4 regions of the Bacillus sp. XF8 genome follow, and region 4 is predicted to be linked to each of the others. Evidence: riboswitches for the same ligand, from Rfam matches in the RefSeq annotation. Region 4 holds a riboswitch; each other region holds the start of a gene.
What was found. A riboswitch is a leader RNA that binds a small molecule or an ion and turns the genes downstream of it on or off. The one in region 4 is predicted to bind S-adenosylmethionine.

Region 1 (2,204 bases), on a different contig from region 4:
CGTTTTCCCTATAAGCAATCCTTTCGGCATTACACCTTCATATCTATATGCAAACCCCGCAGCAAAAACACAATCGATAAAACCTTTTAAAATGGCAGGCATTCCCCACCACCAAATTGGATAAATAAAAATTAAAAAATCTGCTTCCTTGATTAATGTTCTGTATTTCTCTGTCTCTTCTTCATACGCTAAATCACGTCTTCTCTTATCCTCATTAAAAACAAGTACTGGGTTAAATTGTTCCTTATGTAAATCAAGTAATATAACCGAATGATTTGTTTCTTGAAGTCCTCTTTGCACATGTTCTAAAATGGATGCATTGAAACTAGATGGATTAGGATGTGCATATATGATGAGTATGTTCACCTTTTAACAACCCCTTTCCTTAAATTCCCTTTTGACTTCCGAAAGGTTGCGTGATATTCTAATACATGTCAAGTGGCAAGCCCATTTGACAAACCAACTGACACCTACTCGGCGAAGGTGTCTCTTTTCGTTTCTAGCCGAATGAAATGCCTCTTTCAGGGCATATTCAACTTTTGACACTACACACTCAACACCATTCCCTTGTATCAGGCTGCTTCTGCAGTCTTTTACTCTACATACATTTTAAATTTTCAGATATATTATAACATAAAAAAGAGAGACTAAACTAGCTCCCTTTTCTCGCCTTATAATATACCCCTTTTTCAGCATAGTGGTATTCATCATTAGCTAAAGTAATTTTCCCATCCAGTTTCAGTTCGTCTAATAACCTTGATAAATAAAATTGGTGTAACATTTTTTTCGTGAATTTTCCTTCATGATGCGAAACGATATGTTCTTGAATATCTAATAATGATATGGGTTTATCTTGCTCTATCATATATTCATATACTGCATTACGCAGCTTTACGTATTTTTCAAGTGTCACAGTACAATTGCAACCCCTTTCTTCTTATTCTGTTGTTTTTAGAATCGGTTTTTTTACAATAAAAAAACCTCTTCGATAAGAAGAAGTTACATATATCTTCGTCTTATCTCCCAGAACAAATATGTTCTGCTGGAATTAGCACCTGCATCGCGGTTGCTGGGTTTCATCGGGCCAGTCCCTCCACCTCTCTGGATAAGAAAATATTCACTTTATATCTTACTATAGCTACTTCTATTGTAATTGTCAAACAATATAAAATAACCGCAATGAGTAATATTTTCTTTTCTAACGCCCATACTAAAATTGTATGTAGAAAAGGAGGAAAATATGATGAATAAAAATGCTCGTGGATATGTTCAAGATTCTTATCATTCTTTGCATGAAGCAAAACAATCTTTAGAAAATGCATTGCAAACAGTCGAAAAAAGCGGTAATCGAGAACGAATCGAAAAATCTCTCCAGGCTGTAGAACATGCTTTACAAACATGTGATCATACGGTTCATATTTTAGAACAAAAATAGATACTTCCCATCTCTTTACTGGATGGGAAGTATCTCAAATGGCATACTACAACAGTATTGCCGTTACAATTAAAAAATATACAGAATTAACGATTTCTAAAACCCCAACTTTTAATATAGATATCTTTTTACCATACAAGACGATTGCACGAACTAGGCTTGGTATAAACACAAGGGAAAGCCATGGATTTACCACTAAAGAGGCAATGATTAAGAGAATATGATAGCCCCATGAAACATAACGGTAAGTAGGGTTATTCTTTTCACGTATCATTGTTTTCACATAAAATGTACTGCCTAAAAAGTATAGAAAAGAAATACCTGCAATTCCAAAAGCTATTTCATCAACTGTTTTCATCGAAAAATAATAACTAATCAAACCACCTATGCAAAAAATGAGTATTGCACAAATATCATTTACTAAAGCTCGCTCCTTTTTTTGACGGGCGAAATATATATTCACCATAAAGAGCGGAATCATAATAGCTGCGAAGAAAAGAATTCTCCATTCGTATAGTAAAGATAGTATCCCGAAAACACATGCAATCATAAAATAAGTAATTGCGGAATGTAAAAATTCTTTCTTTCGTGTTTGCTTCATGTACATTAAAAATGGATACGTTGCTAAATAGATACATAACCAAGCGATAAAGAGCGGAATATGATATAAAGTAGATTTACCAAGTAGAACACTAAGTATAAATGGAATCAGCAGCATCCCCCATGCACCGTGCTGCTTTGGAACAACTAGCTTCATGAATATGGCATC
Region 2 (2,204 bases), on a different contig from region 4:
TCATTCAAACTTGCTAAAATTGTATTGTGAATATAAACAGCAGGAATAGTAGCATTTTTAAATAGGAGATCTTTTGTAGCACATGCATCGTGCACAATCGTACATTGAAGGCCTAAATCAAAAGCAGCTCTTGCTGTAGCATCAATACACATATGTGTCATCATTCCGCATATAATGACATGTTGAATTTCTAAGCGTTGCAATTGCTCTAGAAGGCTAGTTTCTCGAAAACTATTTGGATAGTGTTTGAGGATAACCGTTTCATCTTTTAATGGACGAACATTTTCATGGATGTGAACGCCTTCTGTGTTAGGGAGAAAAAAAGTAGCATTTTCTTTAGTAGATACATGTTGGATATGAAAAATAGGTTGATTCACTTCTCGAAAATGCTGAAGTAGTTGACTTGCATACTCGCTAGCTTCTACTGCGTTACGTAATTCCATCCTTCCATTTGGGAAATAATCATTTTGAATGTCAACGAGTAACAGGGCTGTTTTCATATCATCTATCGTCCTCCGTTTTTATTTCGTATTCATGTAATGTTATTCAATTAGTAGAGGATATTTTCCTTTCTGAAAGAGTGCGTGAAGAAGAATTTTACATAAGGTTAAAATTCATTCCTTTGTAATGAAAAAGTGTTCTGATTTTATTTGAAAATTTCAATAGAAAAATAATTAATATATTTTAGAATGTTTGTGTTGACTCTTACTTTTCAGAGTTTTATAATAAGAATTAATTAAATGACAATTAAATCGATACACTCTTATCCAGAGAGGTGGAGGGACTGGCCCTATGATACCTCAGCAACGGGTTTTTTTAATACCGTGCTAATTCCAGCAAGCTCTAATAGGCTTGGAAGATGAGAAGATGTGAATGAGTATATAAGTGCTCTTCTTCTTATTTTTATTATGGATAAGAAGAAGGGCGCTTTTTATTTTACCTCAAGGCTCTGCTTCAAGTTGTTACAGCATATAGGAGGGAAGAAAATGATTTCTTTTGAAAATGTAAGTAAAGTATATGAATCAGGTGGTCAAACAGTTCGCGCTGTTGAAGATGTAACCTTATCAGTTAAAAAAGGTGAGATATTTGGCATTATTGGTTTTAGTGGTGCTGGAAAAAGTACACTGTTACGTTTAGTGAATATGTTAGAACGACCGACAGCGGGAACGATTTCAATAGATGATAAAGATATTACTTCCTTATCAACGAAAGAGTTACGAAAGCTAAGACAAAGAATCGGAATGATTTTTCAAAGTTTTAATTTATTTAATTCGAGAACAGTGTTTGGGAATATTGCTTATCCATTGAAATTAGCGAAATTACCAAAGAATGAGATAAAAGAAAGAGTAAATGAGCTGCTGAAGTTTGTTGGATTAGAAGATAAAGCAAACTACTATCCAGAACAACTATCGGGTGGTCAGAAACAACGCGTAGGGATTGCGAGAGCACTTGCGACATCACCGGATATTCTCATTTGTGATGAAGCAACATCTGCATTGGATCCTGAAACAACAACAGAAATTTTAAACCTATTAAAGAAAGTAAACAGGGAATACAATTTAACAATTCTTCTGATTACACATGAAATGCAAGTTGTGAAAGAAATTTGTCACCGCGTAGCTGTTATGGAAAAAGGAAAAGTAATTGAAGAAGGAACGCTATTTGATGTTTTTACGAAGCCAAAAACAAAGACGACTCAAAATTTTGTTCGCTCTGTTGTTAACGACCACTTACCGGAAAGTGTACTTACGAAAATTCAAAATGGCGGACAGATTTACCGCTTAACATTTACAGGTGAAGAGACGGGGCAGCCATTATTATCGTATATTGCTAAAAACTATAATGTGGATATAAATGTACTCTATGGAAATATTATTGAACTGCAAGGCGTTTTATTTGGAAATCTTCTCGTAGAACTGCAAGGTGAACAGAAAGAAATTCAAAAAGCGCTGCAACATATAAGATTGCAGGTTGAGCTGAGGGAGGTTGAAGGTTATGCGAGTTGATTGGAGTGTATTTTGGCCACGCATTTTAGATGCAACAGGAGATACCCTCTTGATGGTAATTGTAACCCTTATATTTGCCACAATACTTGGTATACCCCTAGGTTTACTTTTATATGTGACAAGAAAAGGGAATTTCTTAGAAAACAAACTGGTTTTTTCTATTCTTAATATTTTCATTAATACGATTCGCCCGATCCC
Region 3 (2,204 bases), on a different contig from region 4:
AGACAATGCAGCAAAACCTGCCGCCGTCAACATTTGAGCACCATATGGAACTAATCCTTGTACACAACATGAGAAAAGATCCAATACACTCGCCGATTTTCGTGGATCAATTTCATATTGATTCGCAATATTTTTTGCCAGTGGTCCAGTAAAAATAATAGAAATTGTATTATTCGCAGTACACATATTCGTCATACTAACTAAACCAGCAATTCCAAATTCAGCACCTTTTTTCGAACGAATATTACGTGTTAATACGTCCATTAAATACTGAATACCACCATTATATTGAATAATTTCAACCATTCCGCCGATTAAAATTGATAAGAGCACTAGCTCCATCATGCCATTAATTCCTGTTGTTACACTTTTAAAGAAGCTTGCCAATGTGTAGCTACCATCAATAAGACCGATAATACCTGATAAAACTGTTCCACCCGTTAATACAATCAGTACATTCCAACCAAGTAGCGCTGTTATTAATACACCCGCATATGGTAAAATTTTCACCCAATCGAATGCATGAGCTTTTATTTCTGTATCATTTCCAAGTGTAAGCATAACCAACAGTACAATTGTAATAACCGCAGCTGGTAATACAATTAAAAAGTTTGTTTTAAACTTATCCTTCATTTCCGTCCCTTGCGAGCGAACCGCTGCAATTGTTGTATCAGAAATAAATGATAAATTATCACCAAACATCGCTCCACCAACAACTGTCGCCATTACTAGTGCAATAGAAATATCTGTTTGCTGGCTAATACCGACTGCAATTGGCGCTAACGCTGCAATTGTTCCCATCGAAGTCCCCATCGCTAATGAAATAAAGGACCCTATAACAAAAATTCCTGCAACGATAAACCCTTGTGGCAAAATAGACAGCGCTAAGTTTACTGTAGAATCAACTCCACCCATTCCTTTTGCTGTTTCAGAAAACGCACCAGCAAGTACAAAAATTAATACCATAATCATAATGTCCGGATTACCAGCCCCTTTGGCAAACCGTTCTACTTTTGATGTAAAGCTTTCTTGTCTATTCATCGCTAATGCAGTACCTACAGCAATTAAGATTGCTACAAGTATCGGCAATTTATAAAAATCACCTGTAATAATTCCAGAACCAATAAATAGCGCTAAGAATATTCCAAGCGGTAATAATGCTAAGCCATTCCCTTTCGTTTGTTTCAAAATAACATCTCTCCCTAGTTCTAAACCTTTTCTATCTCATAACAAAAGACCTCTTCCGAAAAGAAGAGGTCTTATACATTTATAAGAAACACTCTTCTCATCTTTCAAGCACATGCTTGCTGGATTTGGCACAGCACTCTGAAATCGAGTCCGCTGCCGAGGCATCGTAGGGCCAGTCCCTCCGCCTCTCTTTATAAGAAGGTTTCATATTTTATTTTTAATAATAATTTCTTTCCTAACTTTACTCGCTTACAAAACAAAAGTCAATTATTATTTGTATAATTTTTTTTGGTATTTTTTGATATTTATACAAAAACGCGAATGTATCAATCATTTTAAAGAGAACTAGTTTCCTTTTAATTTTTGAATTTCTGTTTCTAAAATTGCAAACCAGTAAAACTCTCTTCTTTTGATTGTTGTAATAATCCATTCTGCCGTACGCCAAGCTAAATCATATTCTTCCTTAGAAACATCCTCAGTCCTATACGCTTCTCCTAATTCCTCTTCATCTAATAGATAAATCTCACCGTTCGGTAATGTTACTACATCTAAATATAAATCATCAAAATACGGCAGACCACGCTCATCTACTTTATATTCTTTCGCCACATCGATATAATATTGTACCAAATTCTTCTGCTCATCTAACATAGCTGTAATGGCAAAGTTTTTATCATTTATAAAATATTGCACCCACGTATATCCATCGTTTACAATACAAAGTTCTCTATCGTTATACCCTTTATAACTAGGCTCTTTCACTTTCAGTATATGCAATATGCCTAACATGCCTTCTTCTATGCTCTTCACCGTATACGTCTTCTCTATTAATCGCTCCCAAGAAGAACCGTTACCGTACTTACGTTTCATAACTTCTCCTCCCCTATACAGAAAAGCTCTCACATATTATGTGAGAGCTTTTCAAATTATAATTATGCTGCTTGTTTATTGGAAATCTCTTTTAAATAAGCTTGTCCTTTTTCAGCGTCATATTGACCTTCCCACTTAGACATAAC
Region 4 (2,204 bases):
TCTTCAGAAATCGGTTGATTTACAGGTCCCCAAGCAATTTTGTCTGCAACCGATGCTTCTTTCACAATGAATTTATCTTTAGGAGAACGTCCTGTATATTTTCCTGTAGAAGCAGAGACGGCACCAGTAGAAGTTAATTTTCCTTCGTTTCTCATTAGTACTTTTTCCACTAATTGTGGAACGCTTAGTTGAATCTGTGCGTTGCTTCCGTTCAGTAATTCATGTAATCCAATTTGGACATTCACAGTACCCATATTTATATACCATCCTTTTCATTTTAATGAAATTTTTCTCGTAATCCCCATCAAGAGTATAACACAATTATATAAATAATGTATACTATTTATTTATTTTTGTTTGTGTGAATGTATTATTTTCCTATTAATATTTTGTTCGACACGAAATGCGAAAAACTTGTAGGAATATGTGAATATTAATTGACAAATGAATATCATTTCTTTAGTATAGGTTGGGACGGATACTCTCTTATCCCGAGCTGGCGGAGGGACAGGCCCGATGAAGCCCAGCAACCTCACTTGTAACGGTAATAAGCAAGTGAATAGGTGCTAAAACCTGTGCGAGGCGAACGGTCTCGAACGATAAGAGCGAAGGGCAAAAAGCAGTATGCAAGTAGCAAATTAAACCTTTCCTCTATAATTAGGAAAGGTTTTTCTTTATACTTGTGTGGGAGAATAAATGAATGTCGCAGTTTGTGGCAAATTAAGGATGAGTTCCGTACAATATATACAATTACTGTAGGGAGGTTTACCACATGACAAAACAACGTCATCTGTTCACATCTGAGTCTGTAACTGAAGGACATCCAGATAAAATTTGTGACCAAATTTCTGATTCAATTTTAGATGCGATCTTAGCAAAAGACGCAAATGCACGTGTAGCTTGTGAAACAACAGTAACAACTGGTTTAGTATTGGTAGCGGGGGAAATTACGACTTCTACTTATGTAGATATTCCAAAAATCGTCCGTGAAACAATCCAAGGTATCGGTTATACTCGTGCAAAATACGGATTCGATGCAGAAACTTGTGCAGTTTTAACATCTATCGATGAGCAATCTGCTGACATCGCTATGGGTGTTGACCAAGCGTTAGAAGCACGTGAAGGTCAAATGACTGACGCTGAGATTGAGGCAATTGGTGCAGGAGACCAAGGTTTAATGTTTGGTTTCGCATGTAATGAAACAAAAGAATTAATGCCACTTCCAATCTCACTTGCTCACAAATTAGCTCGTCGTTTAACGGAAGTTCGTAAAGATGAAACATTAGAATATTTACGTCCAGACGGTAAAACGCAAGTTACAGTTGAGTATGATGAAAATGGTAAACCAGTACGTATCGATACAATTGTAATTTCAACGCAGCACCATCCAGAAGTTACATGGGAAGAAATCGATCGTGATTTAAAAGAACAAGTAATTAAAGCTGTCGTACCAGCAGAATTAATGGATGAAGAAACAAAATTCTTCATTAACCCAACTGGACGCTTCGTAATCGGTGGACCACAAGGTGATGCTGGTTTAACAGGACGTAAAATTATCGTTGATACTTACGGTGGATATGCTCGTCACGGCGGCGGTGCATTCTCTGGTAAGGATGCAACAAAAGTTGACCGTTCTGCAGCATACGCAGCTCGTTATGTTGCGAAAAACATCGTAGCAGCTGGCCTTGCTGAAAAAGCAGAAGTACAACTTGCATACGCAATCGGCGTAGCACAACCGGTATCAATTTCAGTTGATACATTCGGCACTGGTAAAGTATCTGAAGAAGTACTAGTAGAGCTAGTTCGTAGTAACTTCGATCTTCGCCCAGCTGGTATCATCAAAATGTTAGACTTACGTCGCCCAATTTACAAACAAACAGCAGCTTACGGACACTTCGGACGTACTGATGTAGATCTTTCATGGGAACGTACAGACAAAGCAGCAGCTTTAAAAGAGCAAGCTGGTCTATAATATAAAAAGGAAAAAGCTTTGCGTTTTTACGCAAAGCTTTTTTATTTGTAATTTGTCTGCAGTAAGGCGAAAAGCTCAATATCATGCCATTTTCCATTTCGAAATACAGCTTCTTTACACGTACCTTCATGTTGAAATCCAAGTTTTTTATAAAGGTGTATCGCTTTATCATTAAATGAAAATACACGTAAGGATATACGGTGTAAGTTTAATTCTAAAAAGGCATAGTCTA

Region 1: it holds a riboswitch for S-adenosylmethionine, as region 4 does, so the genes downstream of both, J4P91_RS17685 (hypothetical protein) here and metK (methionine adenosyltransferase) in region 4, are expected to answer to the same signal.
Region 2: it holds a riboswitch for S-adenosylmethionine, as region 4 does, so the genes downstream of both, J4P91_RS21465 (methionine ABC transporter ATP-binding protein) here and metK (methionine adenosyltransferase) in region 4, are expected to answer to the same signal.
Region 3: it holds a riboswitch for S-adenosylmethionine, as region 4 does, so the genes downstream of both, J4P91_RS01500 (Na+/H+ antiporter NhaC family protein) here and metK (methionine adenosyltransferase) in region 4, are expected to answer to the same signal.

What each region holds. Positions count from the first base shown of each region.
Region 1 covers NZ_JAGDQK010000028.1:54,110-56,313, forward strand. The annotation lists gene J4P91_RS17680 (NAD(P)H-dependent oxidoreductase) at 1-366, opposite strand, end outside; gene J4P91_RS17685 (hypothetical protein) at 653-913, opposite strand; SAM riboswitch class I at 1,014-1,112, opposite strand; gene J4P91_RS17690 (hypothetical protein) at 1,244-1,435, shown strand; gene J4P91_RS17695 (YwiC-like family protein) at 1,482-2,192, opposite strand.
Region 2 covers NZ_JAGDQK010000037.1:55,001-57,204, reverse strand. The annotation lists gene J4P91_RS21470 (cysteine hydrolase family protein) at 1-500, opposite strand, end outside; SAM riboswitch class I at 761-866, shown strand; gene J4P91_RS21465 (methionine ABC transporter ATP-binding protein) at 987-2,006, shown strand; gene J4P91_RS21460 (methionine ABC transporter permease) at 1,996-2,204, shown strand, end outside.
Region 3 covers NZ_JAGDQK010000002.1:202,842-205,045, reverse strand. The annotation lists gene J4P91_RS01500 (Na+/H+ antiporter NhaC family protein) at 1-1,188, opposite strand, end outside; SAM riboswitch class I at 1,283-1,388, opposite strand; gene J4P91_RS01495 (ribonuclease FAU-1 family protein) at 1,534-2,058, opposite strand; gene gltP (glutamate/aspartate:proton symporter GltP) at 2,121-2,204, opposite strand, start outside.
Region 4 covers NZ_JAGDQK010000027.1:78,053-80,256, reverse strand. The annotation lists gene pckA (phosphoenolpyruvate carboxykinase (ATP)) at 1-254, opposite strand, end outside; SAM riboswitch class I at 484-606, shown strand; gene metK (methionine adenosyltransferase) at 773-1,972, shown strand; gene J4P91_RS17200 (GNAT family N-acetyltransferase) at 2,014-2,204, opposite strand, start outside.